Regions from separate parts of the Weissella sp. ESL1177 genome, predicted to be linked through region 1. Evidence: riboswitches for the same ligand, from Rfam matches in the RefSeq annotation. Region 1 holds a riboswitch; each other region holds the start of a gene.
The links. A riboswitch is a leader RNA that binds a small molecule or an ion and turns the genes downstream of it on or off. The one in region 1 is predicted to bind thiamine pyrophosphate.

Region 1 (7,777 bases):
TCTAACCAATTAGGTGCGCCTAGTGGGGCAAAAGTTTGATGAAAATGGTCAATAACCATTAATACTAAACCAATTACCTTAATATCAAAAGTGGTTAATTGTAAAAATTTATTTTTTTGAATTTGAGTAGTCATCCAATTAACGTCTCCTGTTTCATTTATCGTAAAATCATTTTTCTACAAATGATATTATACACAAAATAATATAAAAAAAGCTACTATTTTTTAGCCAAAATGATAACTGAAAATTTTACGTGTATAAAATTATTAGTCACAACTGGTTTCTGACAATATAAAAAAGGTTAGTTCGTTTGAACTAACCTGCCGATAATAATATTTTATTTGTGATAAACTGGTTTCTTAATGAAAATCCAAATAAGTAATGAGACAATCAACATTACCATATAAATATTGAAGACAACCGATAGATTACCACCAGCTAGTGACAAGATAATGGCTCCTGCTAAACTTCCAAACCCAAATCCTTGATAAATCAATGAATAATTCTGGCTATGATTCTTTAGACCAAAGTAGTCGCCCACCATTGTTGGGTATACTGTAATCGTACCACCGAAGAAGAAGCCTACCGCCATCATTGCGGTATAGAATACAGGTACACTTAGATGAGAACTAAATGCTAATATTGCAACGGCAATAAAGGTTACCGTGTAAGATAAGATAAACATAGGTTTACGTCCAAATTTATCAGATAATGAGCCAATTAAGAAACGACCCACTGTATTAGCAATAGCAACTAAAGCAACGACGTTCGTTGCTTGGGCAATGTCCAATCCAGCTAAATTAGTTCCTAAGTTGGATGCAATCCCAGTTAGATAGACTGACAATGAAATCGTTAATAATGCAATAAATAACAAGTAAGCTTGAGGCTTACGTAACATTTCACTTGTTGTAAATTCATGATGCATACCATCATCCACAGTAGTAGCTTCTTTTACTTCAGGGGCATCATGGATAAACATCGCACCGCCGACAATAAGGATCATTGATAAAAATCCCCAACCCATTAAAGCATATGGGAGATTATGAACAATATTATTACCTAAAATAGCGGAATCAATATATTTAAAAACAAATGAACCTAAACCATAAAAAGCAACAGAAATACCGGAAATTAACCCAGTTTTTTCAGGAAACCACTTAATCGCATTTGAAAGAGTTGCCATATAAGCGATACCATCAGCTGCCCCAAGCATAACACCTGCTGAAATATAATATAACCATAATTGGTTAGATGAATGAACACGTGAAGCAATAAAGACCGAAACACCAAATAAAATGCCAGCAGTTATCGTCACTTTACGCACACCAAACTTTTTAACTAAACTACCAACAAAGATTGTTGATAATGATAAGGCTAAAGCGCCAATTGAAAAAATCAATGAAATAGATCCCAAATGAGGCTGTACAGATGCTGTTTTACCAGTGGCTGGATCAATGACTAATTGATGAAACATCTTCAAAATGGGTGTATTAAAAATACTCCATGCGTAAAAAGTTCCCACACCTAATTGCACAAGAGCAGTACCAAAGATGACCAGCCAACGATTAACAACTTTTGGCTGACTCTTTGAGGATGACATTGCAGTTTCCATAATAAAATCTCCTAAAAAACCTAAAAATAATTGCAAACGGGTTTGAAAACGCTTGCAAAAATAAATATAGTCCTATTTGTGGGATTTGTCTATAAAAACAATTTTAAAAAATGATTTCACATTGATTTATAATTCCATATACAATACAAAAAGTGCATTAACGCGATTTGAATTTTTGATAATATTTCAAAAAAGTCACTAATCTAACTATTTCAGATTAGTGACTTTCAAGTTTAAATTAATTAACCTTCTAGTTTATGACTTAACTTCTGTAACTTTGTTTCAATCGTGTTTGTGTGTCCAGGACGAATATCTGCATTCAATGAAACATAGGCACGGATTCCTTGATCTGTTAGCGTTTGAATTGCTTTTTGCACTGTTCCCATAACGTCAGACCACTCCCCCTCAATTTCGGTTCCCATGGCTGTTGTTTTGTATGTTAGACCAGATTCTTCAATGACCCCAATAATGTCGTTAACGTAACTACTTAACTCATCTCCTACACCAAATGGTGCAATTGCAACTGAAATTAATGTGTTCATTTATTTGTCCTCCTCTTATTTATAGACACCTATAGTATATCATTCAATAATGATTAATGTTTCGCTGCCTGTTCCCAAAAAGATAATTCATATTGATAAGATGTTAAATACGTCTCTAAATAGGTTTGTTGTTGTTTTGTTGATAACGTCTGCCAATTTGGAACTTGTTGGTCAACAACTTGCCAACTCCAGTGCGTGAATGCAGTATAGTCAGGACTAGTATAATAAGATAACCAAGGTAAATACGTATTATTTTTTGTCGTGTTGATGAATTGTTGACCAATCAAATGATAAGACTCTGTACAAGGTAATAGCGCCAACATTGCATTTGTTGCATCACCACGTTTAATGGCTTGTTCCATATGATCGAGATATGCTAAGTTATGTACATCAGGTAGAATATCCAAACTTGCTGGACTAGCTAACAAAGCTTCATGAGCTAATTCTTCATCCGATGACTGTGGTTGAGCCGCCTGTTGTGATACGGTTAGTTTTTTGGTTGCTAAATCAAATAATTTTCCAAAATAATTTGTGTAATAGGTATCTTGGGCAACATAATAATCCCTTTGAGTTTGTGGCAAATTATCTGAAGCGATTCCCTGTACAAATGATGTTTGATAAATATTTTTTCGGATATCATCTGATTGTTCCAATAAATAATTATGAAAAATCATTTCTTTTCCTCCATTTGAACATCTACCCAATGATTTAAGGGACCATGTCCATGACCAACATTGATTGTCTGGCGAATGGCTTCATAAGTAAATTGCTTTGCTTTTGGCATAATATCCTTTAATGCGTACCCTTTAGCTAAGTTGGCAGTAATAAAGGCAGACAGTGTGTCTCCTGTTCCATGAGTTCGATTTGTTTTAATTCCTGGCATTGTTAACCATTCTGACGTACCATCAGCATATAGTATATAATCGGCATATTCATTTTGTGAATTTGGGCGATGACCGCCCTTAATCAAGACATTTTGTGCACCCATTTTTTGTAATTTAATTGCCGCTTCTATGACATCATTATCAGTGACTAAAGTTTTTTTGACTAGGACTTCTGCTTCCGGTAAGTTAGGCGTAATTAGGAATGCAAGGGGTATTAATTCAGCTTTTAAAGTGTTAATGGCTTCATCACTCAATAAATGTGCGCCCCCTTTTGCAACCATAACTGGATCAACAACTAATTTACCAAAATTGTTTTTTTGCCAACCTTGAGCAACTGCATGGACACGATTAGCATCTAGTAAAGCGCCCGTTTTAGCGGCTTTAATATCTAAGTCATCCGCAATGCTTTTAAATTCTTCTAAAATAAACGTTGTTGGAATTGTATACTGCCCTTGAACGCCATACGTATTTTGCGCAGTTAAACCAACAACAATTGTTGCAGCATAAACTTGTTGATTATGGAATGTTTTTAAATCAGCATTAATGCCTGCCCCTCCACTGGCATCTGTTGTCGCAATTGTAATGACCTGTGGTACTTCTATCATGATTCCTCCCAAATATGTGGTAACTAAAAAGCACAAATAATCAGGAAATCCTGGTTATTTGTGCTTGAAAATGCAAGTTTACCATTACTTTCCTTCGTTAGTCTTAACTAAACAGGTTCAAAGGGTCTGTTTTAAAAACATCTCAGCATAAAGCCCCCCTAGTAAATTATTTAATTACAACATGATTATTGCACTTAACATAGGACAAGTCAACGCTTTCATTATGCTTTAAGCTTTAGATGGCTAATGGCAAAATAGTTTGTTTTATAAGTTATTGGCTAGTGCTAAAATTTCGGTGATTAACATATTCAGTCCATTCTCATATAGGTCTAAATCAAAAGATTCATTTGCAGCATGAGCCGTTGATGGTTCATTAGTTGGTAAAACACCAAAGCCAACACCATTAGACATTAAACGTCCAAATGATGCTCCGCCGTTAACACCGGTTTCAGGCAATTGTCCAGTTACTGATTGATAAGCATTGGCCAATAATGTCACTAACTTATCCTCTGGATCGACGTAGTGTGGCACAAGTCCAGCCGGATCACGAACAATATTAGTTAACCATGGTTCGTCTTGGATAATTTGATCAATCGTTTGCTGCTCGTCAAAAGCTAATGAATAGCGGAAGTTTAGATTAATATGACCTGTCTCACCAGGAACAAAGTCAGTTATGCCAATATTTTGACTTGTTTTACCAAGTTTTGGCTCGGTTTTACCATAACCCGAATGTTCACCATAAGGATCTTGATGTAACTTTTCACCAATAAATGCTAAAAATTTTGCAGCTTGTCCACTAAATGGGTAGTCTTTTAGAAAATTAGCTAAGTATGTCGCAGCATTTTTTCCAGTTTCTGGTCGTGCGGCGTGTGTTGCAATCCCTTGTAACTTTAATGTGATGTTATTATCATGTTCAGTTAGTGAACCAGAAACTTTGTGGCTATCGCAGTATTTTTGAAATGATGGCTTAACTTCAGCCGTTGATAGACCTGTTAGTATCGCTGTTGCAGACCCTGGTAGAACATTTGTTGCTGAGCCGCTGTGAAATGATAATAATTTTAGCGGTGCATCTGCATCGTTAGTTGCATCAAAATATAGATCTAGTTGACTAATACCTTTCTCACCATAAGAAAGATGAGCAGAGCCATCAGGTGAGAAACCATATTGTAATTGCCCTTCTTCAGCAAAATATTGATGCATATCAGCCCATTCGCTTTCTTCATCAGTCCCGATAATAAAACGAATTTGATGCTTTAAAGGTAAATGTGCATCTTGTATTGCTTTAATTGCATAGTAAGTTAGCATAACAGCAGATTTCATATCGTCAGCACCACGTGCATAGATATGATGATCTGCTTTAATGGTTGGTACAAACGGTTCTGTTTCCCATTGATCAATATCATTAACGGGGACAACATCTACGTGTACAATGACGCCAATTGGTTGCTTGTCATTTTCCGGACCGATATAAATATAGCCAGCACGATTGCCAACTGTACCAATTTTTTCAAAGCCATCACGTTGTGCTAACGACATCATAAAATCAAGAGCTGCTTTTGGACCCGGTCCATAAGGTGCAGTCATCGTAGCGTTTGTATCGTCACGCACTGAGGGAATTTTTAATAAGCCAATTAAATCATTTAACCATGCATCTTGGTATATTGTCGTATCTATTTCGTTCATTTATTGCAATCCTCCAAATAAATCTTCATCATGTTGCCATTATATTAACAATAAATGAAATAATATGCAATATTTTTATTTTATTTAGTATAAATAACCAAAAAAGTTGAACTTACTGAATAATAACAGTAGTCCAACTTTTTTTGAGATACATTCATCTTCGTATCTTATATTTTTAATAAATTTTAAACGAGATTATGACTGAAAATAGCTTGGTAAAGAGCAGTTGTTGTTGCATTTGCAAGACGAGTTGGTCGTTTTGCAACAGGAATCTGATTAATTCCGGCAGCCTTCAATGTCTGCTTTGCCCATGCCTTTGTGCCAAATAAAATCATTATATTGCCTCCTTAATCTTTTCTGTATTCTTGTTTTGATGAATAAATATTTCATTCATCTACCTTCACCATAATACAAATAATGATTAGAATGCAAGTCGGATTTTTATTAATCGTTAACTAATAATTACCATTAAAATTGGAATAACGACTAACATTAACAATGTCGTTTGTGTAATACTAATGGATGCAAATTTATAATCAGCTTTAAATTGTAATGCCATAACTGCAGCGTTCGTCATAGCAGGCATAGCGGCCTGAATAATAAATACTTGTTTTAACAATAGTGGCAAATCAAAAGGCATCAAGATAAGTGCCATTGTTAATGGTGCTAAGACAAATCGACTAAGCGATAGAGTGATGGTTTCTTTATTTGGTAGTAAATCTTTTTTAGGCGTTTTAGCAATGGCAAAACCAATAAATACTAAAGCTAATGGCACGTTGGTGTCACCCAATTCTGTTAAATCGGTTACTAAAAATGCAGGTAATTTAATATTTAAAAAGACAAATAGTAATGCCACAATTAAGGCAATCATTGGTGGGTTTAAGATACCAGATAGTGTTTGTCGTAAATTAAAATGTTTATTATTATGATTACCATCAATAGAAATCATATAAACACCAATTGTCCAAAAAACTGTGGTATTAGCCATATAGTAAATGAGAATATACGGTAAACTTTTTGTACCAAATAATGCCATGTTTACTGGTAAACCAACGGTGATTGTGTTGGAATTAAATAACAATGATTGAAAAAGGCCTTTATGCTTTGGATCAACGTGAATTAATCGCGCAATAATAAAAGAAAGCGCCAATAAAAGCATCATACTTGCGATTGGAAATAATAAATTTGTTCCCATTGATAAAAGTGTTTTGGGTGTAAAATCTTGCGGAATATGAACGATTAAATAAGCTGGCATCGCTACTTTTGTGATAAAGCCAGATAAAAATTTACTAATCCGACCATCAGAATCGTCAAAAACATTTCCTTTTATTAAAACAAATCCAATGGCAACTAAGCCTAAAATCATTAAAACACCAGTAATACTGTGAGCTAAGTCATCCATGTAACCCGTTATTCCTTCTTTCTATAAAAAAATTAAATAAAAAAGATGACATATCGCCATCTTCATCAATGATATTAATTAAAATTATGACTCTGATTAGCTACCTTTAATGTATCCATTACTAATTCAAGTTCTTCTTCATTTAAGTGATCATGATCAAATATCTCTTGATGATATAAAATGCCTGCGACTGCACCTACTAGAGACATTATCCGGTTAGATTCACCAGGTAATGTTTTTGCTAGCGAAATTGCTTCATTAAAACTTTCACTATTCAATATGACCCATATTGTCGCTTCCAGTGTGTCAACAACATATCCTGAAGTATGTAGTGAATCAATCGACTCACTTTTTAAATCAGGTTTATTTAGTCCTTGGAAAGCTGATAAATATTGTGCGAATATTTGATGTTGGGCATAGTATTCGTAAGAACTGCTGACCGCTTGATCAACTGCTTCAACTAGCGGAATGTTTTGCAAAAGATTGTTCACTAACATTGCGTAGATACCACTTGCAATTAATGATTGGGGATGATTATGAGTTAATCCTGTAATTTGGTGTAGTACTAGCATGGCAGGATCATGTGCCACAAAATCTTCACCATATTTTGCTCTCAAATATAAAACGACAGGTGTAATATGCATTAATGCCCCATTACCATTATCAGAAATTTCGCGACCACCAGAATTAAATGGGTCATTAGTACGTTCATATTTATTTAATGCAAAAGTAGTTGTGTCACCAACAGTGGTAGGCTTTTCAGAATGACTAGTATAGGTACCATACTGATACCAACTCAGATAACGTGACATCATGTCAGTTAGATTATAACCATATGACAAACTACTAATTGTTGCTAATGTTAAGGCGGAGTCCCCACTCCATGATGTCTGTTGACCATCGACTTGCCGCCGTGCTATTAAATCACCAGTAACCAAACCTAGTGTACTGTTATTTAGTGGACTATACGGTAAAACCATGTAAAACTCCATCCTTTCAAGAATCTAATTGTAACACTCATGTAAACTGTTGGCAAATTACACTTGAAT
Region 2 (7,777 bases), 1.0 Mb from region 1:
GGTCCTTGTTCAATATGCAATTCCATAAAGCTTGCTGGTAAAGACGCTCGCTGTCGACTCACACCAGACATTGCTTGTAATTGTTTGACTGCACTGCGTCTAGCTTGTTCAAATGTTATACCTGATTTATCAACTAATGATGTTACTTGCCGATGTCCTGTATAATAACTGGATCCAGTAAATGCTGCTGGAAAACGGCTACCTTCTTCTTCGCTAAAAGAAATCAAACGGAGCGGTTTTTTAGGTAAAGAACCTTGTTGATAGACTTTTTGTATCGCACAAAATCCACCCAGAATACCAAATAAGCCATCATAACGACCACCTTGACGCACAGTGTCCATATGAGAACCCGTTGCAATCGGTGCAACTGTTTCTTGTCCCGGAAAATCTAGAGAAACATTGCCATAATCATCAACAGTGGCTTTTGCATGATATTTTTGACCAAGTAAAATTAAAGCACGTTGATTCTGCAACCACTGTTGATTATAAACGAGCCGATTTTGCCCAACTTCATCTGATGCATTGAACTGATCTAGCAAATCACCTAATTGTACAGTTTCATTCGACATAATTATTTACTAATACCCGCTATTGGTGAAGATGCCACAGCTTTTTTATCCAAAACACGACCAAGATGCGCAAGATAACCTTTTCGGCCTGCTTGAACAGCTAACTTAAAGGCTTCTGACATCAATGGTATATCACCAGCTGTTGCCATCGCTGTATTAGCCATTACTGCAGCGGCACCCATTTCCATAGCTTCAGCTGCTTGACTTGGACGACCAATACCGGCATCAACGATAATCGGTGCATCAATTTCGTTAATTAAAATTTGAATCAATGCTTTCGTTGCCAAGCCTTGATTCGTACCAATTGGCGCTCCTAATGGCATCACAGCTGCAGCACCTGCGGCCACTAACTTACGCGCAGCATTTAAATCAGGCAACATATATGGCATCACAATAAATCCCTCATCTACCAAAACCTGCGTTGCTTTGATTGTTTCTTCATTATCAGGTAACAAGTAAGTTTTATCTGGTACAACTTCAAGCTTAATGAAATCACTACCACTTAATTCACGAGCAATGCGTGCCATGCGGATAGCTTCTTCAGCATTCGTACAACCAGATGTGTTTGGTAAAATCGTGACATCTTCAGGAATATAATTCAAAATATTTTCTTCAGCTGCGTTCGTTCGGCGCAAAGCCATTGTAATAATTTGTGCGTCAGCATGATGAATTGCCGAATCAATTAATTCATATGAATATTTCCCTGATCCTAAAATGAAACGCGAAGAAAAATGGTGACCACCAATAATTAAATCATCATTACTTTCAACCATGATTATTTATCTCCTATTCTGCTAAAACGGGGCGCTTAGTTAATAACCGTAAGATGGCATTAGCCTCATGACCAGCACATACCATAACACGTGGTGCCATCAGTCCTTCAGCACCTTTACTATAACCATCTCCACAAATATAAACATTTGGTAACTGTTGTTTTGTTTTCATCTCATTAGTGACATGTAATCCTGCCATACCATTGCCCATAACAAGTGGCTTGTCAGGATAAAAGTTGGTTATACCATCCAATAACATCGCCTTGGCCATTGGGTTATCAAACGCCTCACAGACAATATCACAATCTGCAAATAATATTTCGATATTATCAGGCGTTATTTTGACCTGCTGGATATCAATATCAATAAATGGATTAAATTCTAATAAATTTTGCTTCAATGCCACAACTTTAGGCATCCCAATCTGACTAACTTTATATTGTTGCCGATTAAGATTACTCATTTCGATGGTATCAAAATCAATGATTGTTAAATGACCAACACCACTACGGGCAAGTGCAATTGCAATATTTGAACCTAAGCCACCTGCACCAGCAATCGTAACTCGCGCATTTTGCAAAGGTTCCGTTGTACCAGCAACATTACGTGCTTTCATGCCCTCAAAGAAATCGGCGACAGCTACGCCTTGAAATTTTGGTGTCATTTTATTTGTCCTCTTTTCTAACCACCACCAACAAAAGAAATTAGTTCAACATGATCATTTTCTGATAATCTTTGTGTCGCTAATTCTTCACGATGAATAATTTTGCCATTTAATTCCACAACAACATTTTGCATCATATCTGTTTTTTCTTGTAATAAATCGACTAGTGTCTTACCAGCCATATTTGCGATTTGTTCACCATTTAAAATAATCAAAAAAATACCCTCCTTTCTCATCACGAAAGAAGGGTATTTGTACACAGTCAAATATCGTACTTCCTTCGATCGTATTATCGACATCAGGTTCATGGGTATATTCTCAGCTTGACAGCACCCCAGACGATGGTTGTTTAGATTTTGTTTTTACCAATTGCTTTATGCAATCCTCATAAAATATAAAAAGCAGCCTCTTTGTTTTCACAAAAAGACTGCCCATCAATTACTATGTTCGGACTGTATCTTCCTGCGCAGGTATTAACCAAATCAGGTTCAGTGGGTATATTCTCAGCTTAACAGCACCCCAGATACGTTAATTAACTTAACAAGATAACCATAGCACGTTTAATTATGAAACACAACTCATTATTGAAATCGCTTTCAATGATGAGCTGTTGCATGCATCATTTACCTTGTATCATACGACAAGTCACCACCTCAAATTTCACTACTATGAAATTCTAAACCACTATCTCTGGCTTTACCATCTGCTCTAAACGACCCATCCACCAGCCCAATCCTGTGCCAAGAGCTAATAAGATAACTGCAAACATATAATGCCAAACAGTGAAACCAGTATAATCTATCGGGATAATCATCACTGTTGATGCCATCACAATACCAAAAATAATATGGAACAACTTGGCATAAGCAACTTTAAAAACATACGCCATAACTTTTGCAAATACTAAAACAATCACAATCAATCCTAAGAGAAGGGGGATCAATACCGTTAAATCACCATTTTTAATACCATCACTCATTCCTTTGTATAGTCCTAAATAAATTAAAAAATTAGATGGACTCAATCCTGGTACAAGTAATCCTAATCCAATCAAAGCACCTGCTAAAAACCAAGCGCCCATGCTGGGTTCAATGGTTGAAAATAATGGTCGACCAAACCATAAGAATATTAACATCAAAATACACGCCATTATGGACAATGCGATATCCCATTGTGATCGTCCCATTTTTCCCGCTTCATACCATAATGTTGGCACCGTTCCTAAAATAGCACCAATAAAGAACCAACGTGCAACACTTTCAATTTCTCCTAACATAAAGCTAATCAAAAATGATAGTAAAAAAATACCCAGCACTGCACCAATTCCAACTGGTAAGAAAAACCGGACATTTGCTTTAAAGTTTTTCAATGGATTTGCCATAAATAAAATTAAGCGTTCATATAATCCAAAGACGGCGGCAAGAGCGCCACCACTAATGCCTGGTAAAATAAATCCTGATCCAATTAATGCACCTTTAACAGCACGGAAGATAATATCTCCTGGTCGTTTTTGCATTGATTATTTCCTCATTTCATGTCGTTTATCACTATATTCGTGTTCATGGCGATATAAATGACCATTAATTAGTATTATACCTAATCATTCCTTATAATAAGTTAAAAAAACATTGTTTTATTAGCTTATTTTTTTATAAACCAATTTTTTTAATTATTTGCTATAATGAAGTACAAAATTTCAATTATATCGGGAGGCGCATATCCATGTCATTAACTTATACGCGACAAGCAAAATTAACAGATGTTGATGCTATTTATCGTATTATTCAACAGGCAGTAGCCTATCTCGGCAGTCAAAATTCACCCCAATGGCAAGGATCAGCAGAGCCCCAACGAGAAGAATTTGTGCAAGATATTCAGAATGGCCTTGTCTATGTGCTCATCCATCATCATCAGGTGGCTGGTGTTGGTAAATTAGTGCCCGGACCTGAGCAAGCTTATGAGGACATTGATGGTTCATGGTTAGGTCATGAGTCACAATATCTCTGTCTACATCGCATTGCCATCGATGCAGATGTTCGTGGTCAAGGTCTCGCACATCATTTAATTCATGATCTAGTGATATTGTCATTAGAGCATGGCTATCGTGATATTCGGATTGATACCCATGAAATTAATCAGGGGATGCAAAAGACGGTTAAAAAAGCTGGTTTTCAATATTGTGGTCACGTGCTTATGCCTGTCCCAAATGGTGAACGACTTGCTTTTCAGCTACTATTAGAAGATTAGTCATCGTTATTAATAAAAACATCGGTCGTTTTGACCAGCTGAAAAGGACGGCAATCTATCAATTTAATTGGTAGATTGCCGTCCTTAAATGTGTTCCAAAAGACTGAAGCCTTTTGTCTCACGCTTATTTTTCATTTATTCTTGACGCCGACGTTTTGACCACAAACTATAACCACCCAGTAACAAGATAAAGAATAGAATGGTTAGAAAGACTGATAATCTGGTTTCAACGTTAATTGCTAAAATAATTAACACAATAATAAAGAAAATAATCGTTAAATAACTTGTCGCCGGAAATAGTGGCATTTTATAGGGATTATTAATCGCTGCTTGTGTTTGCCTATATTTAATATGTGCAACCATAATCAGTAACCAAACAAAAATGAAACTCATTGTGGCAACACTGGTAATCATCGTAAATATTTTTGAAGGGAAGAAATAGTTTAATAAGACAACCACTAAGAACACAATCGATGATGCCAACATACCTGTAACAGGCACCATATTCTTTGACACTTTTGCTAGTGAATGAGGTGCTTGGCGATTTTTTGCTAGCACGTATAATGTACGTGACGTTGAAAAAATCGCTGAGTTCGCCGCTGATAAAGCAGCTGTTAAGATAACAAAGTTAACTAATGTTGCTGCAAACTTAATCCCCATACCCGAAAACACCTGTACAAAAGGGGACTGTGATGTATCAATTTGATCCCAAGGATAAACTGACATAATAATTGCAATGGCCCCGACGTAGAATAAACCAATTCTCACGGGCACTGAATTAATTGCTTTGGGTAAATCACGTTCAGGATTTTCTGTTTCACCAGCAGTTAAACCAACCATTTCAATTCCTGTAAAAGCAAAGATCACCATTGGAAATGCCATGATAAAGCCCTTAAATCCTGTTGCAAAGAAACCACCATGTGACACTAAATTACTAAAACTAGCTGTATTGCCACCTGTATGGAATCCTGAAAGAATTAGACCAATGCCGACAACGATCAATGCCAAAATCGCAAATACTTTAATTGAAGCAAACCATGATTCTAATTCACCAAACCACCGAACGTTGATCAAATTAAATGTTACTAATACAATAATAACGATTAATGGCGTAATCCACTGTGGTAATGATGGGAACCAATACCGCAAATAAATACCACTAGCTGTTAAATCAGCCATGGCTAAACTTGCCCAACTTAACCAATATGCCCAACCAATAGCAAATTCCCATTTATCACCCAAATAAATTCGTACAAAATCAATGAATGAACGAACTTTTGTATTCGAAAGTAATAGTTCACCGACCGCACGCATCATTAAATAGGCAAATAAACCAGTGATGGCATACGCTAAAATTAGCGCTGGACCTGCTGCTTTAATTGCCGAACCTGATCCTAAAAATAGACCCGTTCCAATCGCACCACCAATGGCAATCATTTGTACATGACGTGCCTTGAGACCACGTGATAACTCACGTTCAGACTGATTATTCATAAATATACCTCACTGCATGAGGATAAAAAAATATCCCCATGCCAAATTAAATTTGACATAGGGACGTTTGATAACGCGGTTCCACCCTAATTCTTAGTCGCTGACTAAGCCACTTAATTACAGGTAATTTTCGTCTCTCCAAAAGCGCCACTATTAGCTGATGATAATTTGTTTTCACCAAATACAAATTCTCTAGATATCATCAATAACCAACAGTCTCTTTTTTCACCAAGACATCAATTAGTATGTCTAACTATAGGACGTTTAAGTTTGATAGTCAATAGCGATTCACTGATAATTACTTAATTTTGGCAACTAACGATTCAAAATGCTTCACATCTTTCGTTTCACCCGCAACTGTTAACACATCCCCAACCTGAATCACTTCATCAGGTTCGGGTGTAATAACGACTCGGTCTTCTGAACGAATCGCAATGATATTAAGACCATAATTTTTTCTAATGTCAATCTCTTCAATCGTTTTGTTTGCAAAACGTAAATTACCGATTTTAATTTCACCTAATGAATGTTTATCACCTAAGTCAATAAAATTAAGCAAGTTTGGTGTCATCAATTGTTCAGCTAAACGATGGGCCATTTCATTTTCGGGTCTCACAACCTGATCAGCACCAACTTTGTCTAGTACACGAGCGTGCAAATTATTTTCAGCTTTCGCAATAACGTGGCGAACGCCTAAATCTTTCAATAGAATCGTTGTTAAAATCGATGCCTGTTGATTATGCCCAATGGCAACCACAACATGATCAAAACTTGCTAAATCTAAATCTCGTAATGCATCTTCATCCTGTGCATCTGCAATGACCGCATGTGTTGCAATATCCATATAATTCTCAACTAGGTTGGGATTTTTATCAATAACTAAAACTTCCTGATCAGCCTCTATTAGTGATTCTAGTAATGAGCTACCAAACCGGCCCAAACCAACAATCGCATACGTCTGTTTCATATTGGTAACCTCGCAAATTTTCTTTAATCCATTTTATCACTAATTATATTCAGACTCTCGATTTAAATAACTTGATTAACCTAAAAATAACCTTTAAAATTGACCATGTTCGATTATGAACTTTTCATGAATATTGTGTGAAGTCTTGTAAACTGGACAAATAAAATATAATACAAGGAGTTTTAGGACAGATATGAGTACTTTTTCACGAACTGCAACACTGTTTTCAACGGTTGTTCTTGGAAGTATGCTAGCAACAACAACTGTTTCAAGTGTTAATACGGTCATTAATGCTGCTGAAACAACTCAAGCTGCAACAACTAAAAAGAATTATGATTTGAAAATTTTGCAGGGAAATAGTGATGCAACTTCTACTGCATCCCAATTCTATTTAAACACGATTTCATTAGAGAAGCTGGCTGATGGTAATTATTATGCCTATTTAACATCTAATACACCAGTTAGTCTTGGCGACGACCCCATTTCAAGCGAGGATACCCAACATCAAGTTGTTAAAATGGGGACCACTCAAAAAAATGGGTACAACCAAACAGTTTATCGCCTAACATTAACCGCTGACGAATTAGCAAGTGGTCAACCAATCAAAACGAAGATTCATGTGAACATTCCAATGATGAATTATGATCATGAATATGACATTCGTTTAGCTATTCAGGGATTCAAGCCTGAAACAACTACTAGTTCAAATTCTAGTGTGTCGTCAAGTACTGTTTCAAGTTCTAGTGTGTCATCAAGCAGCACTGCTAGTTCAAATGATGATCAAACGTCAGTTAGTTCACCAACTTCATCAGTATCTTCAACCAAGAATAGTCAATCCACAAGTGTGTCGTCTTCTTCTACAACATCAGTTTCTGATAATGACACAACCGTATCAACAGTTGACAATTCACAAACTGATGAAAGCAAATCAACTGACGCTAACGATAGTAATCAAGTTTCAGCTGGTGAAGCAGTTAAAATGACTGCTGATCAGGGCATGGACAAGTTCTTCAATTCAACTGCTCACATTAATGTCAAAGGGGATAAAACTGACGTCACAATC
Region 3 (7,777 bases), 330 kb from region 1:
CTAATTGTTGTTACAGTAAGGTTTCAGTCTTTTGGAACACGTTTAAAGGCGCTAATCTACCAATCAAAATTGATAGATTAGCGCCTTTTTAGCTGATCATAACGACTTATGTCTCAGCCCCATTTTTTGTTGTCTATAAATTACCAAGGCTTAATAAAAATAGCAACTAATAGATAAGCCAAAATTAATAGAAAGGCTAACCCCCATTCCCATTTTGGCAAATGTTCTTTGACGGTTTGCGTTCTTGGGAAACCTTCTGAAAAACCATGTGATGTCATTGCAATGGCAAGATCATCTGACCAATGTAAAGCACTTAAAATGGCTTTAAAATAAAGCTGCGGTTGCCATAGATGATAGGTTACACCACGTAGAGCACCAGCATAACGAATAATTTGTACTTGTCGACGAACACGTGGTACTAAATTAAAAGCGGCTAACAAACCATAGGTGAAAGTGTTGGATAGTTTCAAATGTTGATTCAAACTAAATAGCAAGTCTTTAACGTGCACAGTTAGTGTTAGCGCGGCACCTAGTAGTAAGTATGCATACAAACGTGTTGCATAAACGATAGCTAAATGATGTGTGTCTCCAGTACCAAAGGCAATAAATGACCACCAAGTTCCAAAAGCAACAGGAATTGAAATGATGAGCATCATTAGGACAATTTTTAAATTAGGTCGCTGGGATAATAAGTATATGAGACTAATCATAGCAACGAAAGCGTTCAAGGTTACTGAACGGACGAATGAGGTTTCTAAACCAATCCCCAACATGATAACTAATAAAATTGTTGGATTTAATTTATACATTTGGTGCCTCCCCAACAAGTTGTAGTGTTTGGTTCTGGAAGATTAGTTCATAATCAATAAATTCATCTAAGCCAGCACGTTGGTGAGAAATCATCAAAACACTTTGTTGCGTCTGTTGGACACAGCCACTGATGCAAGTCATGACCGTGTGTACTGAATCAATGTCCAAACCGGCTAAGGGTTCGTCCAATAATAAGACAGGTTGGCCCATGATAAGCATACTAAGCACTTGGAGTTTCTTCTGCTGGCCGCCAGATAGTTGGTACACGACATGATCTGTTAAATGATCTAAATGTAAATCAACTAATGTTTGTGCAATGCGATCATTTGTCCAATAATCTGAAGTTAAGCTATGCTGTTGAGATAGTTGGATTTCTTCGGCAACAGTCATTGTCACAAATTGGTCAGTAGCTGACTGAAAAATTAAAGCAACTTTCTTAGCCCAATTTTTCAAATGAACTTTGGCCGTATCTGTTTGATTCCAAGCGACTTGACCTTGATATTTGATTTGATGACTAAGTGCTTTGAAAAGGGTTGATTTACCGATACCGTTGGCCCCCGATAGTAAACCAATTTGCCCAGTGGGGAGTACGAACTGACTATTTTTAAGTAAGATTCGTTCTGTGCCAACAGTTAATGTTAGTGCTTGCCAGCTTAGTTGGCCATCTGAATTTGGTATCCCATAAAAGGGCTTTTGAACTGGTAGATCAGCCAACTGATTCAATGATTGTTGATGTAGCGATCCCGTTTCAGTATCAATGGCATATAAATGATCGACTAGTGATTGATAGCCTGATAAGTCATGGTCAGAAATAATAATCGTTTTGTGATGTTCTAACTGCATTTTCTTTAAATCAGTTAGTAAATCTAAGCGAGCATTTGGATCAACGCTTGCAAATGGTTCATCGAGTAAGATAATGTCGCTATCCATTGCTAAAATAATTGCAAGCGCAACACGTTGTTTTTCACCACCTGATAGAGTCAGTAGATTTTGATCAGCAATTTGTTCTAAATGAAGTGCAGTGATTGCAAAATGAACACGTTGCGTAATAACTTCACTTGGTAATTGCAAATTTTCTAGGGCGAACACTAACTGTAAGCGGGCAGTTCGCATAGCAAATTGACGGTCTGGATTTTGAAAAAGCATTGCAATACGTTTTGCACGTTCAAACGGTACAATTGGTTGAATTGGTTCATTGTTCAGTAATACTTGGCCACCAGTTATCACACCTCCAAATTTTGGATAGAGACCAGCCATTGACTTTAACAAGGTTGATTTGCCTGATCCTGAAGGACCAATCAATAAGTTGAAGGATGCTTCTTCAGGTATCCAACTAATATTATTCAAAACATTGGGTTGACCAGTTTGGTAAGCAAAACTTAAGTTATCAACTTCTAATTTTGTCATAGCTTAATGTTTTAGAATACCAGACTTGGCAACTAATTTTTTGATGTAATAGACCAAGACGCCACCAAAGAAACCAGCAGAAATGAGGCGAATGACAAATAAAGTAATCATCATACTTGGTTTATAGTCTGCATACCCACTATTAAACATGTCCCAAATAAAGGTGACTATTGTGGTTGTTAAAACGGATAAACTTAAGCCTAATTTTCCCCAATTTTTGTAACCAGTAGCGGCGAAACCAATTTCAGTACCGAAGCCTTGCACAAAACCCGAGATTAACGTACCTGCTCCCCAACTTGAGAATAATAGCATCTCTACTGCAGCAGCTAATAATTCACCTAATATTGAGCTACCAACTTTTTGCAAAATAGCACCTGCTAATGGACCAGCCATCAACCAAACACCTAATGTTAAGTCATTTGCATAAGGTTTTAATGGGGTTGCAGCTAAGGCATAATAGGCTGCACTCCAAACTTCAAAAATAACACCAAAGAAAATAGCGATAATGGCTAAGAAAATGACGTCACGTAATGACCACTTAACCTTTGATTCATTAACTGTTTGCATAATAATTGCAAACCTCCTTAAAAATATAATGTTATCGAATCGCCGAAGCTTTGGTAACAAAAAAGCCCCAATACCATGTGTGTGAGTCACTCACTGGTACTGGGGCTTGTTTACTGTCATGGTAAACAAACCAAGCTCCCTAGCAAAATTACTTTGCTCAGGTTCTATGGGTATTTTCTCAGCCAGCTCTATGGCACCCCAGCTTGTTTGATTCTCCTTTAAGTATAGTGTTAGTCAGGCAGATTTGCAAATTTCTACTCATCATACTAGCAAATCATGAAAATGATTTCATAATAGGAACAGATCAGCTATACCGTAATGACATAACTTTTGTTAAAATAGAAGTGATGACGAGTGGCGATTAGAAATGGAGGAACTCATTCGTGGAATCTCAAATAAAGCTGTTAGGATTAACTGCTAATCATGATTTGGCAAAAGCAGTGGCTGAAGAGTTGCATATACCTTTAACGCAATTGGATATTAAACGTTTTGCTGATGGTGAAATATACGAACGTATTTTAGAGAGTATTCGTGGGGATGATGTTTATGTGATTGCGCCAATTGCTGAAGAAGTTAATGACGCTTTTATGGAAATGATGATTATTGTTGATGCATTGCGACGTGCATCAGCCGAGCAAATAACATTAGTTATTCCGTACATGGGTTATGCTCGTCAAGACCGCAAGGCAAAAGCTCGCGAACCAATCACTGCCAAGATGGTTTCTTCATTAATAGAAATGAATGGTGTTGACCGTGTTGTATCAATGGACTTACATGCCGATCAATTGCAGGGGTTCTTTGATATTCCAGTGGATCATTTGCAAGCAGCACCACTATTAACAGACTATTTCTATAGTCGTAAATTGTTGGATGATATTGTTGTTGTGTCACCAGATCATACTGGTGCAGGTCGTGCTCGAAAATTTGCAGATTTACTTGGTGCACCTTGGGGTATCGTCAATGATAATGTTGCAATGACAACGCCAGAATCAGAAGATGCTATTGTTGGTGATGTGAAAGGACGTCGTGCCATCATTGTTGATGATATTGTTGATACAGGTTATCGAGTGCAAATGACTGCAAAAGCGCTATTGGCAAATGGTGCGACTGAAGTTTATGTTGCAGCAACACATGCCGTTCTTTCAGGACAAGCAGCTGAAAAATTAGCAGCGGATAGCCATATTGAGCGTTGCATTTTTACGGATACTTTACAGATACCTGAAGAAAAGCAAAGTTCAAAGTTTACGACGTTATCTGTTGCACCATTATTTGCAGAAGCAATTCAACGCATTCACGATGACAAACAATTAGATGTCTTATTACGTTCAAATAATAAGCCAGAAATTAGTTTGTGAATTTAAAATAAAAGCAAAGAGATTGAGAGGAGTATTGTGATGGTCTATGCAGCAGCTGATAATCGGTATGATATCATGCCATATCGACGTGTTTCAGATTCAGGGTTAATTTTACCAGCATTATCTTTTGGTTTATGGCGTAATTTGGGTGACCAAAAACCATTAGCAAATTCAAGAGAAGTGATGTTAAAAGCTTTTGATAATGGTATTTTTTCATTTGATAATGCTTCTAATTATGGCCCAGCAGATGGTACAGCTGAAGAAACATTTGGGGCAGTTTATCAAAAGGATTTACGACCTTATCGTAATGAGTTGATTATTACAACGAAGGCTGGTTATCATATGTGGCCAGGACCACTGGGTCAATTTTCAGGTAAGAAAACGTTAATGGCCGCTTTGGAGTTGTCATTACAACGAATGCATTTGGATTATGTTGACATTTTTTATGCTCATCGTTGGGATCCAAATACGAATTTACGTGAAACAGCAGAAGCATTAGACCTAATGGTGCGCCAAGGTAAAGCATTATATGTTGGTGTATCAAATTATACGACAGAACAAGTCGCTGAGATCAGTAAGATTTTTGATGAATTACATACGCCATTTATTGGTAATCAAATGTCATATAATATGTTCAACCGTGAAGCTGAAGAGACAAATATGTTAGCAACATTAGACCAACATCATGCTGGTTTGATTGCATACGGTCCATTAGCCGAAGGATTGTTGACTGACCGTTATTTAGATGGTATCCCAGCAGACATGCCGTTGCACCGAACAAACGCTTTTATTCAGAAAGATCCAGAAGGAGCAGTTGCTAAGTTAAACGCATTGAACAAGATTGCTGCTGATCGTGGTCAAACATTGGCACAATTAGCAATGGCTTGGTTGTTACGCGATAAGCGGGTGCCTTCAATTGTGATAGGTGCATCTTCAGTTGCACATCTACTTGACAATGTCAAAGTAGCAGATAATATGGCTATTTCTGATGATGAATTAGCAAAAATTGATGACATTTTAAAGCAATAAAAACTTGTTGGATAAAAATTGTTTATTTTCGGCATTGTCAGAATGATGGAAATAAACAATTTTTTTATGAATAGATATTGACTAGAAAGGAAACAGCTAATGGCAAGAAAAGTGACGGTATTAGGATCATTAAATTCTGATACGATTTTACATATTGACCATTTACCAATGCAAGGTGAAACGATGGCAATGTCTGATGCGTCCACTGCTCCAGGCGGAAAGGGTGCGAATCAAGCAGTTGCAGCTCAGCGATTAGGTAGTCAAGTACATTTTATTGGTGCCGTAGGTCAGGACCAAAATGGTCAATTATTATTAAATGCATTGACGACAGATGGTGTTGATACAGTGCACATTGCACAATTACCAGACGTTGGGACAGGTGCGGCTTATATCTTGTTAGAAAGTGATTCACACAATACAATTTTAATTTTGGGTGGTGCGAATCAACGGCTCAATGAAACGAATGTTGATGAAGCAAAAACGGTCATTCAATCATCAGAGGTGCTCATTGCGCAATTTGAAACGCCAATTATTGCCACGTTAGAAGCTTTTAAAATAGCAAAGGCAGCGAATGTGATGACTATTTTAAATCCAGCACCTGGACGGCATGATATACCAGAAGAATTATTGTCCTTAACTGACTTAATTACACCAAATGAAACAGAAGCAGAAATTATTACTGGTATCCCAGTAACTGATGATTTATCGATGGTCAGTGCATCAAATAAATTACAAGCATTGGGTGCAAAAAACGTGATCATTACGCTGGGAGAACGTGGGGCTTATTACCAAATGGGTGATGGACGTAGTGGATTTGAGCCTGCTTTTAAAGTCAAAGCAGTCGATACAACTGCTGCTGGAGATACATTTATTGGCGCATTAGCGACGCGATTATTACCTGACATGACAAATATTGTTGACAGTGTTCGTTTTGCTAGTGCAGCGTCAGCATTAACCGTTCAAGGAGCTGGCGCTCAGCCATCAATTCCAACCCTTGCAAAAATGAAAGAAGTTTGGCATTAGTGATGCACAATAATGATATTATTCGTCGATTACAATATATTTTAAATATTAACAGTAAAGACATGATGACCATCTTCCAATTAGGTGGTTTAACTTTAAGTAAACAGGCTTTTCAAGAAATGATGGTCAAGCCAGAGCAAAACAGTCCACGTGATGCACAACTATCAAGGCATGATCTAGAAAAATTTATGAATGGTTTAATTATTTCACAACGTGGTCATAAAAAAAATCCTGATGGCTCGATAGCAGCACCAGATTATAGTATGCAACGTGATAATGACATTAATAATGTTGTGATTAAGAAATTGAAAATTGCAATGTCATACACAACGGATGATTTACTAGCCTTTTGGCAAGCTGCTGACTTTAAAGTCAGTAAAGGAGAAGTGGGAGCAATGTTACGCAGAAAATCACACCCAAAATATTTAGTGGCTGGCGATCAATTTATGCGTAAATTATTGATTGGTATGGCAAATACACGACGTTAATTTCATAATAGCCAATATTCTAGGTATGTTGGTTAAAAAGCTGCCACGGCAATTAGCCGTGGCAGCTTTTTTATACAGAAATGATGCAGTGTCCTTGACATATCATTATACGTTGTATAGTATAACGATATATGAAGTATAACATGAACAAGTGAAGGAGAATAGCCATGAATATTCAAGTACCAACCGTGGTACTCGATGGCTCTGTGTTAGCCGTATTGACGAAGGAAGATACATATGGTTATATCATTACCAAGGCAATGCAGGAATTACTAGGGGTCAGCGAATCAACCATGTATCCAGTTTTGAGACGTTTAAAACGTGATGGTTACTTAGAGACGTATGATAAACCATTTGAAGGGCGGAATCGACGTTATTATCATATAACTGATTTGGGCAAAGCGCATCTAAAAGAAATCAGTCAGGCATGGGCAGAATTCCGACTAGCAGTGAATTCATTATTGGAGGAGCGTCATGATTAAAGATTATTTAACAGCCGTGAGGGGTTATTTAAAAGATATCCCCGTGGATGAACGTGAAGAATTATTACAGTTTTATGAGGAGCAAATGTTGGATGCCAATTATTCAATGCAGGAAATTGAGGCAAAGTATGGGACTCCCAAACAATTTGCGCGTTCACTAAAAATTGATTATTTTATTGAAAACGATGAAACAACTGATGACACAATACCAGTTACTGAACGGACAAAGAACCGAGTCAATATGATCTGGTTAATTGTGTTAGGTTTATTTGCATCACCCATTCTAATTCCAGTTGCCATTGGTTTGATTTTGCTCTTAATTAGTGCCTTAATTGTCTTTTTTGGTATCATTTTTGGCATTTATGCAGTCATTATTGGCGTGCTAGCAGGTGGCTTATTTTCCTTTGTTAATGGTGTTATTTTGTTAGGACAATCAGTCGCAACGGGGGTCCTCTTTATGGGGGGTGGCTTGCTACTGACTGGGGCAGTTATCTTTTTTGCGCCGATTGTCTGGCGTTTAACACGTTGGCTATTTGAAATGCTAGTTGCATTTGTGAAGTGGATTGGGCACCGTTTCCTAACAAGAAATACCACAAAGGAGGCACGCTAAAATGGG
Region 4 (7,777 bases), 410 kb from region 1:
TCAAAAACCGTTTAAAATAGAAAAGGTGGATAATATGGCATCATCAGAAGGAAAAGCGACAATGGGACGCAATATTAAGCGTTACATTAAGCAGAATGAAATGACAGCGGCGCATTTGGCAGAAGTCATTGGTGTTTCCACGGCGACAATTTCGGATTGGTCAAATGGGAAAACATACCCAAGAATTGATAAAATAGAAGCAATGGCAGAATTTTTTGGTGTCTCAAAGTCTGATCTTGTTGAAGAACCAAATCAAATGTCAAAGACCGTTGCCACTGATGAGCCGGTCTTAATGGCAGCACATTGGGGCTTAGATATTTCTGGATTACCGGATGAAGAACGATCACGTGTTATTGATCGAGCAAAATCATATATTGAGGGGCTAATTGCTGATTACGAGGATCGGAATGGGAACAGATAATTATGATGATCTCTTAATTAGAGTGGAAAATGATTTGGTCGATTTAGGTATGACACCCGTTATCTTAGATACGATGCCTTTAAAAGAAAATTCTGGCTTAGACGGTGTTGCGTATCTAAAAGGTCAAAAAGTTTATATATTTATTGATAAATATTTGTCATTATTTGACAAAGCTCGAACATTAGTCGAAGAATATCATCATGCTATTTCGGACATCGGTAATCATATGGATTATGATGCCACTTTGGCACATAATGATGAAGTTGTTGCACGAGAATCAGTGATTAAATATATGACGCCCGAAGAAGATATGATTAGGGTAGCAAAAGAATACGAAGATCAACCTTTTGAACCATGGATGCTATGTGAAAAATTCGGATATCCATTAGATTTTGCCCAAGAAACGGTTGCCTTATATCAAAGAATTGGTCTGTTAAATTAAACCTAACATTTTCTTGAAATTTGTTTAAACTTAATATATACTAATTTTAGTCCTAAGTTATGCCGCTTAGGACTAAAATTAACAATTGTGATTAGGTTTAAATTAATTGTCAGGAGGCAACTTATGAGTAATGATATGATGACGTTCTTAATAATTTTGGGGACTTTTACTAGCCTATGGATTGCTGCAATGGCAATTATAACAATGATTGAATATTTACTAGCCGGCAATTTTCATCGGATTATACGAGGATTAAAGTTGTTGTTACAATATGGTCTGATTCGATTAGGTGGTGTAGATGGCAAAGAAGCACATAAAATTTTATTAGGTAAATAAAGTTCAATAATTCACAATATAAGTAAATAATGAACGGTCTCGCATATGAATGTGGTGGTACACCAGTTACTACTAACAAAATAGAAGAAGTTTTATTGAAAAATTTTTAACAAGAAAAGTGATGTAAGCAAATAAAAAGCAATTGTTTCCTATTTATCGTATAATAGTTGTTGTAGATAGATAAGTGAATGACACATTAACAACTATTTTTTCTATCCGAGTTTAATTTTAAAATTATCAAATTAAACTTAAAATAGGTGTTAACCGGGTTGTTTGCGAAATTGTAAACAAAGTCGTATAATAAATCATGTAGAAACGTTACAAAAGAATTTTTTCTGGGAGGAATCTTAATAATATGACTGTTAAGATTGGTATCAACGGTTTTGGCCGTATTGGTCGTTTGGCATTTCGTCGTATTCTTGAATTGAAGGATACAGCGGACGACATTGAAGTTGTTGCAATTAACGATTTAACTAACCCTGCTATGTTGGCATACTTGTTGAAGTATGATTCAACTCATGGTACTTTGAATGCTGAAGTTTCAGCTGACGAAGAGGGAATCATCGTTGATGGTAAGAAGATCCGTGTATACGCTGAGCGTGATGCAGCTAACTTGAAGTGGGTTGCAAATGACGGTGTTGAAATTGTATTGGAGTCAACTGGATTCTATACTTCAGCAGAAAAGTCACAAGCTCACTTGGATGCTGGTGCGAAGAAGGTCTTGATTTCAGCACCTGCTGGTAAAGTTCCAACGGTTGTTTATGGTGTTAACCAAGATACATTGACTGCAGATGACAACATTGTATCTGCCGGTTCATGTACAACACAATCACTTGCACCATTAGCAAATGCTTTGGACAAGGAATTTGGTGTAGAAATTGGTTTGATGACGACTGTTCACGCATTCACTGGTACACAAATGCTATTGGATGGACCTAAGGGTAAGAAGATGCGCTCAAACCGTGCAGCTTCTGTCAACACAATTCCTCACTCAACTGGTGCTGCTAAGGCTATTGGTCTAGTTGTCCCATCAGTTGCTGGTAAGTTGGATGGTCACGCACAACGTGTCGGTGTTGTTGATGGTTCAGTGACTGAATTGACAGCAGTTTTGTCAAAGAAGGTTTCTGCTGAAGAAGTTAACGATGCAGTAAAGAAGTATGAGAATGATTCATTTGGATACAATGATGATGAAATTGTATCTTCAGATATCATTGGAGATACACACGGTGCTGTGTTTGATCCAACTTTGACTAAGGTTATCACAGTTGGTGATAAGCAATTAGTACAAACTGCTGCTTGGTATGATAACGAGTATGGTTTCACTTCAAACATGATCCGTACTTTGTTGCACTTGGCAACACTTTAATAGTTACTTAACTATTATTGAAAACGGGTGGTTTAGTAATAGTCTGAACCACCCGTTTTTTATATAAGATTCGTAGTATTTGAAGTAAAAAAGGGAGAAAATTTCCATGGCAAAGTTAACAGTTGAAGACCTAGAATTAAAGGGTAAGAAAGTATTGATGCGTGTTGACTTCAATGTACCGCTTAAAGAAGTTGATGGGCGTCAAGAAGTTGCAAACGATAACCGTATTGTTGCAGCATTACCAACAATTAAGTATGTTTTGTCACAAGGTGGACGAGCAATTCTATTCTCACACTTGGGACGCATTAAGAGCGAGGATGATAAGCCAGGACTTTCAATGAAGCCTGTGGCACAACGTTTGGCTGATTTACTTGGTCAACCCGTAACGTTTGTACCTGCTATTGAGGGTCCTGAGTTGGAAGATGCAATCAACAAGTTAGAAGATGGACAAGTGTTGATTTTCGAAAACACGCGTTATGCTGATGTTGTTGATGGTGAAGTTGTGAAGCGTGAATCTAAGAATGATCCTGCACTTGGTGCTTACTGGGCATCATTAGGTGATGTATTTGTCAATGATGCATTTGGAACAGCTCATCGTTCACATGCTTCTAATGCTGGTATTGCAGCAAATATCTCACAAACAGCGGCTGGTTACTTAATGGAAAAAGAGATTAAGTTCTTAGGTGGTGCTGTTGAAAATCCTAAGCGTCCATTCGTAGCCATTATTGGTGGTGCAAAGGTTTCTGACAAAATTACAATTATTCAAAACTTATTACAAAAGGCAGATAAAGTGATTGTCGGTGGTGGTATGGCATACACATTTGCTGCCGCTAAGGGTGAAAAGATTGGTAATTCTCTGTTTGAAGAGGACAAGGTTGAACTTGCTAAGCAATTGATTGCCGATGCTGGTGATAAGTTAATTCTACCTGTTGATGCAATTGCCGCAGATAAATTTGCAAATGATGCTGAGACTTACGTTGCAGAGGGTGACATTAAAGATGGTTACATGGGACTTGATATCGGTCCTAAGTCTGTAGAATTATTCAAATCAGTTCTTTCAGATGCAAAGACGGTTGTTTGGAACGGACCTATGGGTGTGTTTGAGATGGCAAACTTTGCAAAGGGAACTCTAGCAATTGGTGAAGAACTTGTTAAGGTTACTGCTAATGGTGCAACGACGATCGTTGGTGGTGGTGATTCAACTGCCGCCGTACAACAATTGGGTGTTGCCGATCAATTAAGCCACATTTCAACTGGTGGTGGTGCTTCTCTAGAATATCTTGAAGGAAAGACGTTGCCAGGAATTGCAGCAATTTCTGAAAAATAAATTTGATTAATTAAAAAGGAAGTCGGATTTTGTTATCTGACTTCCTTTTTAGTATGTCAACATTGATTGGTTTGTGGTAAACTATTCCAAACGGTAATGAATAAGGGGACATATTATGGATATTCATAAATTTGCTGTTTTTCTTGATTTGGCGGAAACGGGGAATTATTCTGAAACAGCAGACCGATTATATACAACACAGGGGAATATTTCAAAGCAAATTTTATCTTTGGAAAAAGAATTAAAGACACGACTTTTTAAACGTGAACATCGGCATATTTATTTGACAGAGTCTGGTCGTATTACAGAGATGTATGCTAAAAAAATTTTACATGAATTTTCGGCATTACAACAAACGTTAGAACAACATAATACAGAGTCAGATAATGTTTTAACGATTCATACCATGCCAACTTTTTCAAATTATCGTGGCTTTTCATTGATGAGTGCGTTTCATCAACGGTATCCAGAAATTACGTTACATTTTTCAGAAATAAAAGATAATTTATTGTTAGACTCTTTAAATAATAATCAGGCTGATATTGTATTTGGTCATTATACGTCTACAAATAATCAAACCATTGAAACGTTATTAACGGATCAGGATAATTTAGTTTGTATTCTTCCGGTAAATCATCCATTAGCAAATCATCAAATTATTTCATTAAACGATTTAATGTCAGAAGAATTATTGCTGCTTGAAGGAGAAGAGACATTAATTTTCAATAAATTAGGAGTCATGGGTGATAAAAAACAATTGTCATCTGCGGTATCATATCAAGGTGAAAGAATCGATATTATCTTAAACATGGTTTCAAATGGGATGGGAATTGCCCTAATGATGGAAAAAAGAGTTGATATGACAAATGATGGTCCATTAATTAAGCGTAAAATAGGAACAAATACAACAAGTAATTTTGGCTTTATGAGATGTAAACAAATGCATGAATCAAAGGCGAATGAATTATTTTGGAAATATATCACACAAGCAACTAATCACGATATTCTTTAAACGTATTTTTAGTTGTTAATGTGTTACTATAATAATATAAAATTAAATAGATATCACAAAGGGGAGCTGTATTAGCTGAGAAAGAGATTATCTCTAAACCCTCCGTACCTGTTTTAGTTATTTAAGCGAAGGAATTGTGCATATAAGGCATTTTCATGGTCTCTTTGTGATTTTTTATTGCAAGGAGGCTTTTTTATTGAGCGTTTTTTAGTCAACATCGCCAAACAAATTTTAAATTGAGGGAGAATATCAATGAATACAAATGTTAGGAAAATCACCTATTTAGCGATGATGATTGCCTTAGATGTCGTTTTATCACCAATTTTACGGATTGAGGGGATGGCACCAATGTCGAGTGTGATCAATATTTTGGCTGGTGTGTTAATGGGACCATTATATGCAACAATTATGGCAACGTGTTGTGGTATTATTCGAATGATGATGATGGGAATTCCGCCATTAGCATTGACTGGTGCAGTATTTGGTGCTTTATTAGCAGGTATTGGGGCAAGGTTAACTCATAATATTTACGGTTCAATTATCGGTGAAATAATTGGAACAGGAATTATCGGGTCATTAATGTCATATCCAGTAATGGTATTATTTACTGGAACAAAAACAGATTTATATTGGTTGTTGTATACACCGAGATTTTTGGGGGCAACTTTTATGGGTGCCATTGCCGCATGGTTAATTTGGCAACAGGCCAAGAAAATAACACTTTTTAAAGATATGATGCGCCTGTTTAATGGTAAAAAGGGGGCATGAAATTGACAGAAATCACAATACCTCTTAAAAAATCACCGCTCGTTCATTGTATTACGAATGCCATATCTGTTGAAACTGTTGCAAATGCATTACTCTATGTTGGTGCAAAACCAATTATGACAGAAGATGTGCGTGCTTTTGATGATTTAGCGAGTCAAACAGATGCTGTATTACTAAATCTTGGTAGTTTATCGCCTAATAAAGAAAAAAGCTTGTTAGCTGCTGGACAATTGGCTATGCAACAAAAACCATTTGTATTAGATGTTGTGGGAATTGCAAGTGCGACATCAGCTATGCAAATTGCACAAAAGTTAATGCTAATGCAGCCAACTGTTGTCCGTGGTAATATTTCTGAAATGCGCGCACTTTGTGGCTTAGCAACAAATAGCCGTGGTGTGGATGGCAGCATACTTGACCAGACAGATGAAGAAATAAGTCATTTGATTACAGCACTACAAGCTCGCTCGTCACAATTAACCTATGTTGCCACTGGCGTAAAGGACATCGTTGTTTCAAAAAATAACGTTTGGGTACTTTCAAATGGTGTGGATGAATTAGATCGTTTTACAGGATCTGGTGATACATTAGGTGGGTTGATTGCAGCTTTCTTGGGGACAGACATGCCAACAGAGATGGCGACGATCTGTGCCATTAGTTATTTAAATATTTCAGGTGAACAGGCAAAACGAAAAGCAAGAACTTCAGGAATTGCAGAATTTCGACAATTATTCTTGAATGAATTATCAGTATTGGGTAGTGATGATCCGCATTGGATCAACAAGATAAGAGGGGTAAAAAATGGCAAAAGAATTATATCTAGTGACAGCTCGATATGGAGAATCTAAGGCAGAATTCTTGAGTAAACTTGAAATAGCCTGTGCTAATGGGGTCACCTTGGTTCAGTTACGTGAAAAAGAGTTATCAACAAGAGCTTATTATGAATTAGCATTGCAGGTAAAACAAATAACTGATAAGTATCATCTACCATTAATTATTGATGATCGTATTGATATTTGCTTAGCGGTTGATGCAAGCGGAGTTCATATTGGTGATGATGAATTACCTGTTGACGTTGCACGTCAATTGATTGGTCCTGAACGTATGCTTGGTGTATCTGCAAAAACAGTCACACGTGCAGTTGAAGCCGCTGAAAATGGGGCAGATTATCTCGGCACTGGTGCAATTTTTCCAACACAAACCAAAGTTGTCACAAAACAAACATCAATACCAACTCTCAAGGCAATTACAGCAGCAGTTAAAATTCCTGTATTTGCTATTGGTGGGATTAAAGAGGATAAAATTGCAACTTTTAAGGACACTAACATTATTGGCGTTGCAGTGGTTAGTGAGATTATGCAGGCAACAAATATAGCAGAAAAAGTGCAGCATCTTAAACAAGCACTTGAAACATTATAATTTTCAAAAGACTGAGTCAATTATGAATTAGTACCCAGTCTTTTTTATATACTTAAAGTATTTGCTATTATAAAAATTTATTGATGATTAAATTAATTCGTGAAGCAACGCAAAGGAGGATATTAATGATTGTATTCAAAGATGTTATCAAAACCTATCAAGAAAAAGAAGTCGTTAATCACCTTGATTTAACCATTTTATCTGAAGATTTTTTTGTTTTGGTTGGTCCAAGTGGTAGTGGTAAAACAACGATTTTGAAAATGATTAATCGTTTAATTGAACCAACTAATGGTGATATCTATATAGATAATAAAAATGTTAATCAGATGGATATAAAAGAATTACGGCAAAATATTGGCTATGTTTTACAAAATATTGCACTATTTCCTAATCTGACCATTAGTCAAAATGCAGGTATCTTATTGGAATCTAAGGGAATAAAGCGTGAGCAACGGCAAATAATGGTCAACCAATTACTAGATAAAGTGGGATTACCACATGAACAATATGGTTCACGAATGCCAAGTGAATTGTCTGGTGGGGAACAGCAACGTGTGAGCATTGTACGTGCATTGATCACAAAACCTGAAATAATTTTAATGGATGAACCTTTTAGCGCACTTGATCCATTATCTCGTAAACAATTGCAAGATTTAATTTTGTCATTGTATCAAGAGTTTAAACCAACG

Region 2: it holds a riboswitch for thiamine pyrophosphate, as region 1 does, so the genes downstream of both, thiS (sulfur carrier protein ThiS) here and thiD (bifunctional hydroxymethylpyrimidine kinase/phosphomethylpyrimidine kinase) in region 1, are expected to answer to the same signal.
Region 3: it holds a riboswitch for thiamine pyrophosphate, as region 1 does, so the genes downstream of both, AC3B5D_RS01565 (ECF transporter S component) here and thiD (bifunctional hydroxymethylpyrimidine kinase/phosphomethylpyrimidine kinase) in region 1, are expected to answer to the same signal.
Region 4: it holds a riboswitch for thiamine pyrophosphate, as region 1 does, so the genes downstream of both, thiW (energy coupling factor transporter S component ThiW) here and thiD (bifunctional hydroxymethylpyrimidine kinase/phosphomethylpyrimidine kinase) in region 1, are expected to answer to the same signal.

The regions. Positions count from the first base shown of each region.
Region 1 covers NZ_CM176591.1:639,891-647,667, forward strand. Annotated here, with positions in the region: gene AC3B5D_RS03040 (TraX family protein) at 1-134, opposite strand, end outside; gene AC3B5D_RS03045 (OFA family MFS transporter) at 338-1,612, opposite strand; gene AC3B5D_RS03050 (MTH1187 family thiamine-binding protein) at 1,855-2,154, opposite strand; gene AC3B5D_RS03055 (TenA family protein) at 2,208-2,828, opposite strand; gene thiD (bifunctional hydroxymethylpyrimidine kinase/phosphomethylpyrimidine kinase) at 2,825-3,643, opposite strand; TPP riboswitch at 3,716-3,813, opposite strand; gene AC3B5D_RS03065 (Sapep family Mn(2+)-dependent dipeptidase) at 3,908-5,326, opposite strand; gene AC3B5D_RS03070 (hypothetical protein) at 5,512-5,661, opposite strand; gene AC3B5D_RS03075 (AEC family transporter) at 5,778-6,728, opposite strand; gene AC3B5D_RS03080 (ADP-ribosylglycohydrolase family protein) at 6,803-7,708, opposite strand.
Region 2 covers NZ_CM176591.1:1,760,557-1,768,333, forward strand. Annotated here, with positions in the region: gene AC3B5D_RS08600 (hydantoinase/carbamoylase family amidase) at 1-569, opposite strand, end outside; gene AC3B5D_RS08605 (thiazole synthase) at 572-1,342, opposite strand; gene thiF (sulfur carrier protein ThiS adenylyltransferase ThiF) at 1,356-2,006, opposite strand; gene thiS (sulfur carrier protein ThiS) at 2,024-2,221, opposite strand; TPP riboswitch at 2,264-2,353, opposite strand; TPP riboswitch at 2,449-2,538, opposite strand; gene AC3B5D_RS08620 (DUF368 domain-containing protein) at 2,683-3,522, opposite strand; gene AC3B5D_RS08625 (GNAT family N-acetyltransferase) at 3,729-4,253, shown strand; gene AC3B5D_RS08630 (amino acid permease) at 4,389-5,747, opposite strand; gene AC3B5D_RS08635 (potassium channel family protein) at 6,046-6,714, opposite strand; gene AC3B5D_RS08640 (NEAT domain-containing protein) at 6,908-7,777, shown strand, end outside.
Region 3 covers NZ_CM176591.1:308,852-316,628, forward strand. Annotated here, with positions in the region: gene AC3B5D_RS01555 (energy-coupling factor transporter transmembrane component T family protein) at 141-809, opposite strand; gene AC3B5D_RS01560 (ATP-binding cassette domain-containing protein) at 802-2,217, opposite strand; gene AC3B5D_RS01565 (ECF transporter S component) at 2,221-2,784, opposite strand; TPP riboswitch at 2,904-2,995, opposite strand; gene AC3B5D_RS01570 (ribose-phosphate diphosphokinase) at 3,168-4,139, shown strand; gene AC3B5D_RS01575 (aldo/keto reductase) at 4,179-5,168, shown strand; gene rbsK (ribokinase) at 5,268-6,191, shown strand; gene AC3B5D_RS01585 (DUF1456 family protein) at 6,194-6,679, shown strand; gene AC3B5D_RS01590 (PadR family transcriptional regulator) at 6,847-7,161, shown strand; gene AC3B5D_RS01595 (DUF1700 domain-containing protein) at 7,154-7,771, shown strand; gene AC3B5D_RS01600 (DUF4097 family beta strand repeat-containing protein) at 7,773-7,777, shown strand, end outside.
Region 4 covers NZ_CM176591.1:231,593-239,369, forward strand. Annotated here, with positions in the region: gene AC3B5D_RS01160 (helix-turn-helix transcriptional regulator) at 35-421, shown strand; gene AC3B5D_RS01165 (hypothetical protein) at 408-863, shown strand; gene AC3B5D_RS01170 (hypothetical protein) at 987-1,199, shown strand; gene gap (type I glyceraldehyde-3-phosphate dehydrogenase) at 1,555-2,565, shown strand; gene AC3B5D_RS01180 (phosphoglycerate kinase) at 2,672-3,892, shown strand; gene AC3B5D_RS01185 (LysR family transcriptional regulator) at 4,008-4,904, shown strand; TPP riboswitch at 4,954-5,055, shown strand; gene thiW (energy coupling factor transporter S component ThiW) at 5,157-5,672, shown strand; gene thiM (hydroxyethylthiazole kinase) at 5,669-6,517, shown strand; gene thiE (thiamine phosphate synthase) at 6,471-7,088, shown strand; gene AC3B5D_RS01205 (ATP-binding cassette domain-containing protein) at 7,214-7,777, shown strand, end outside.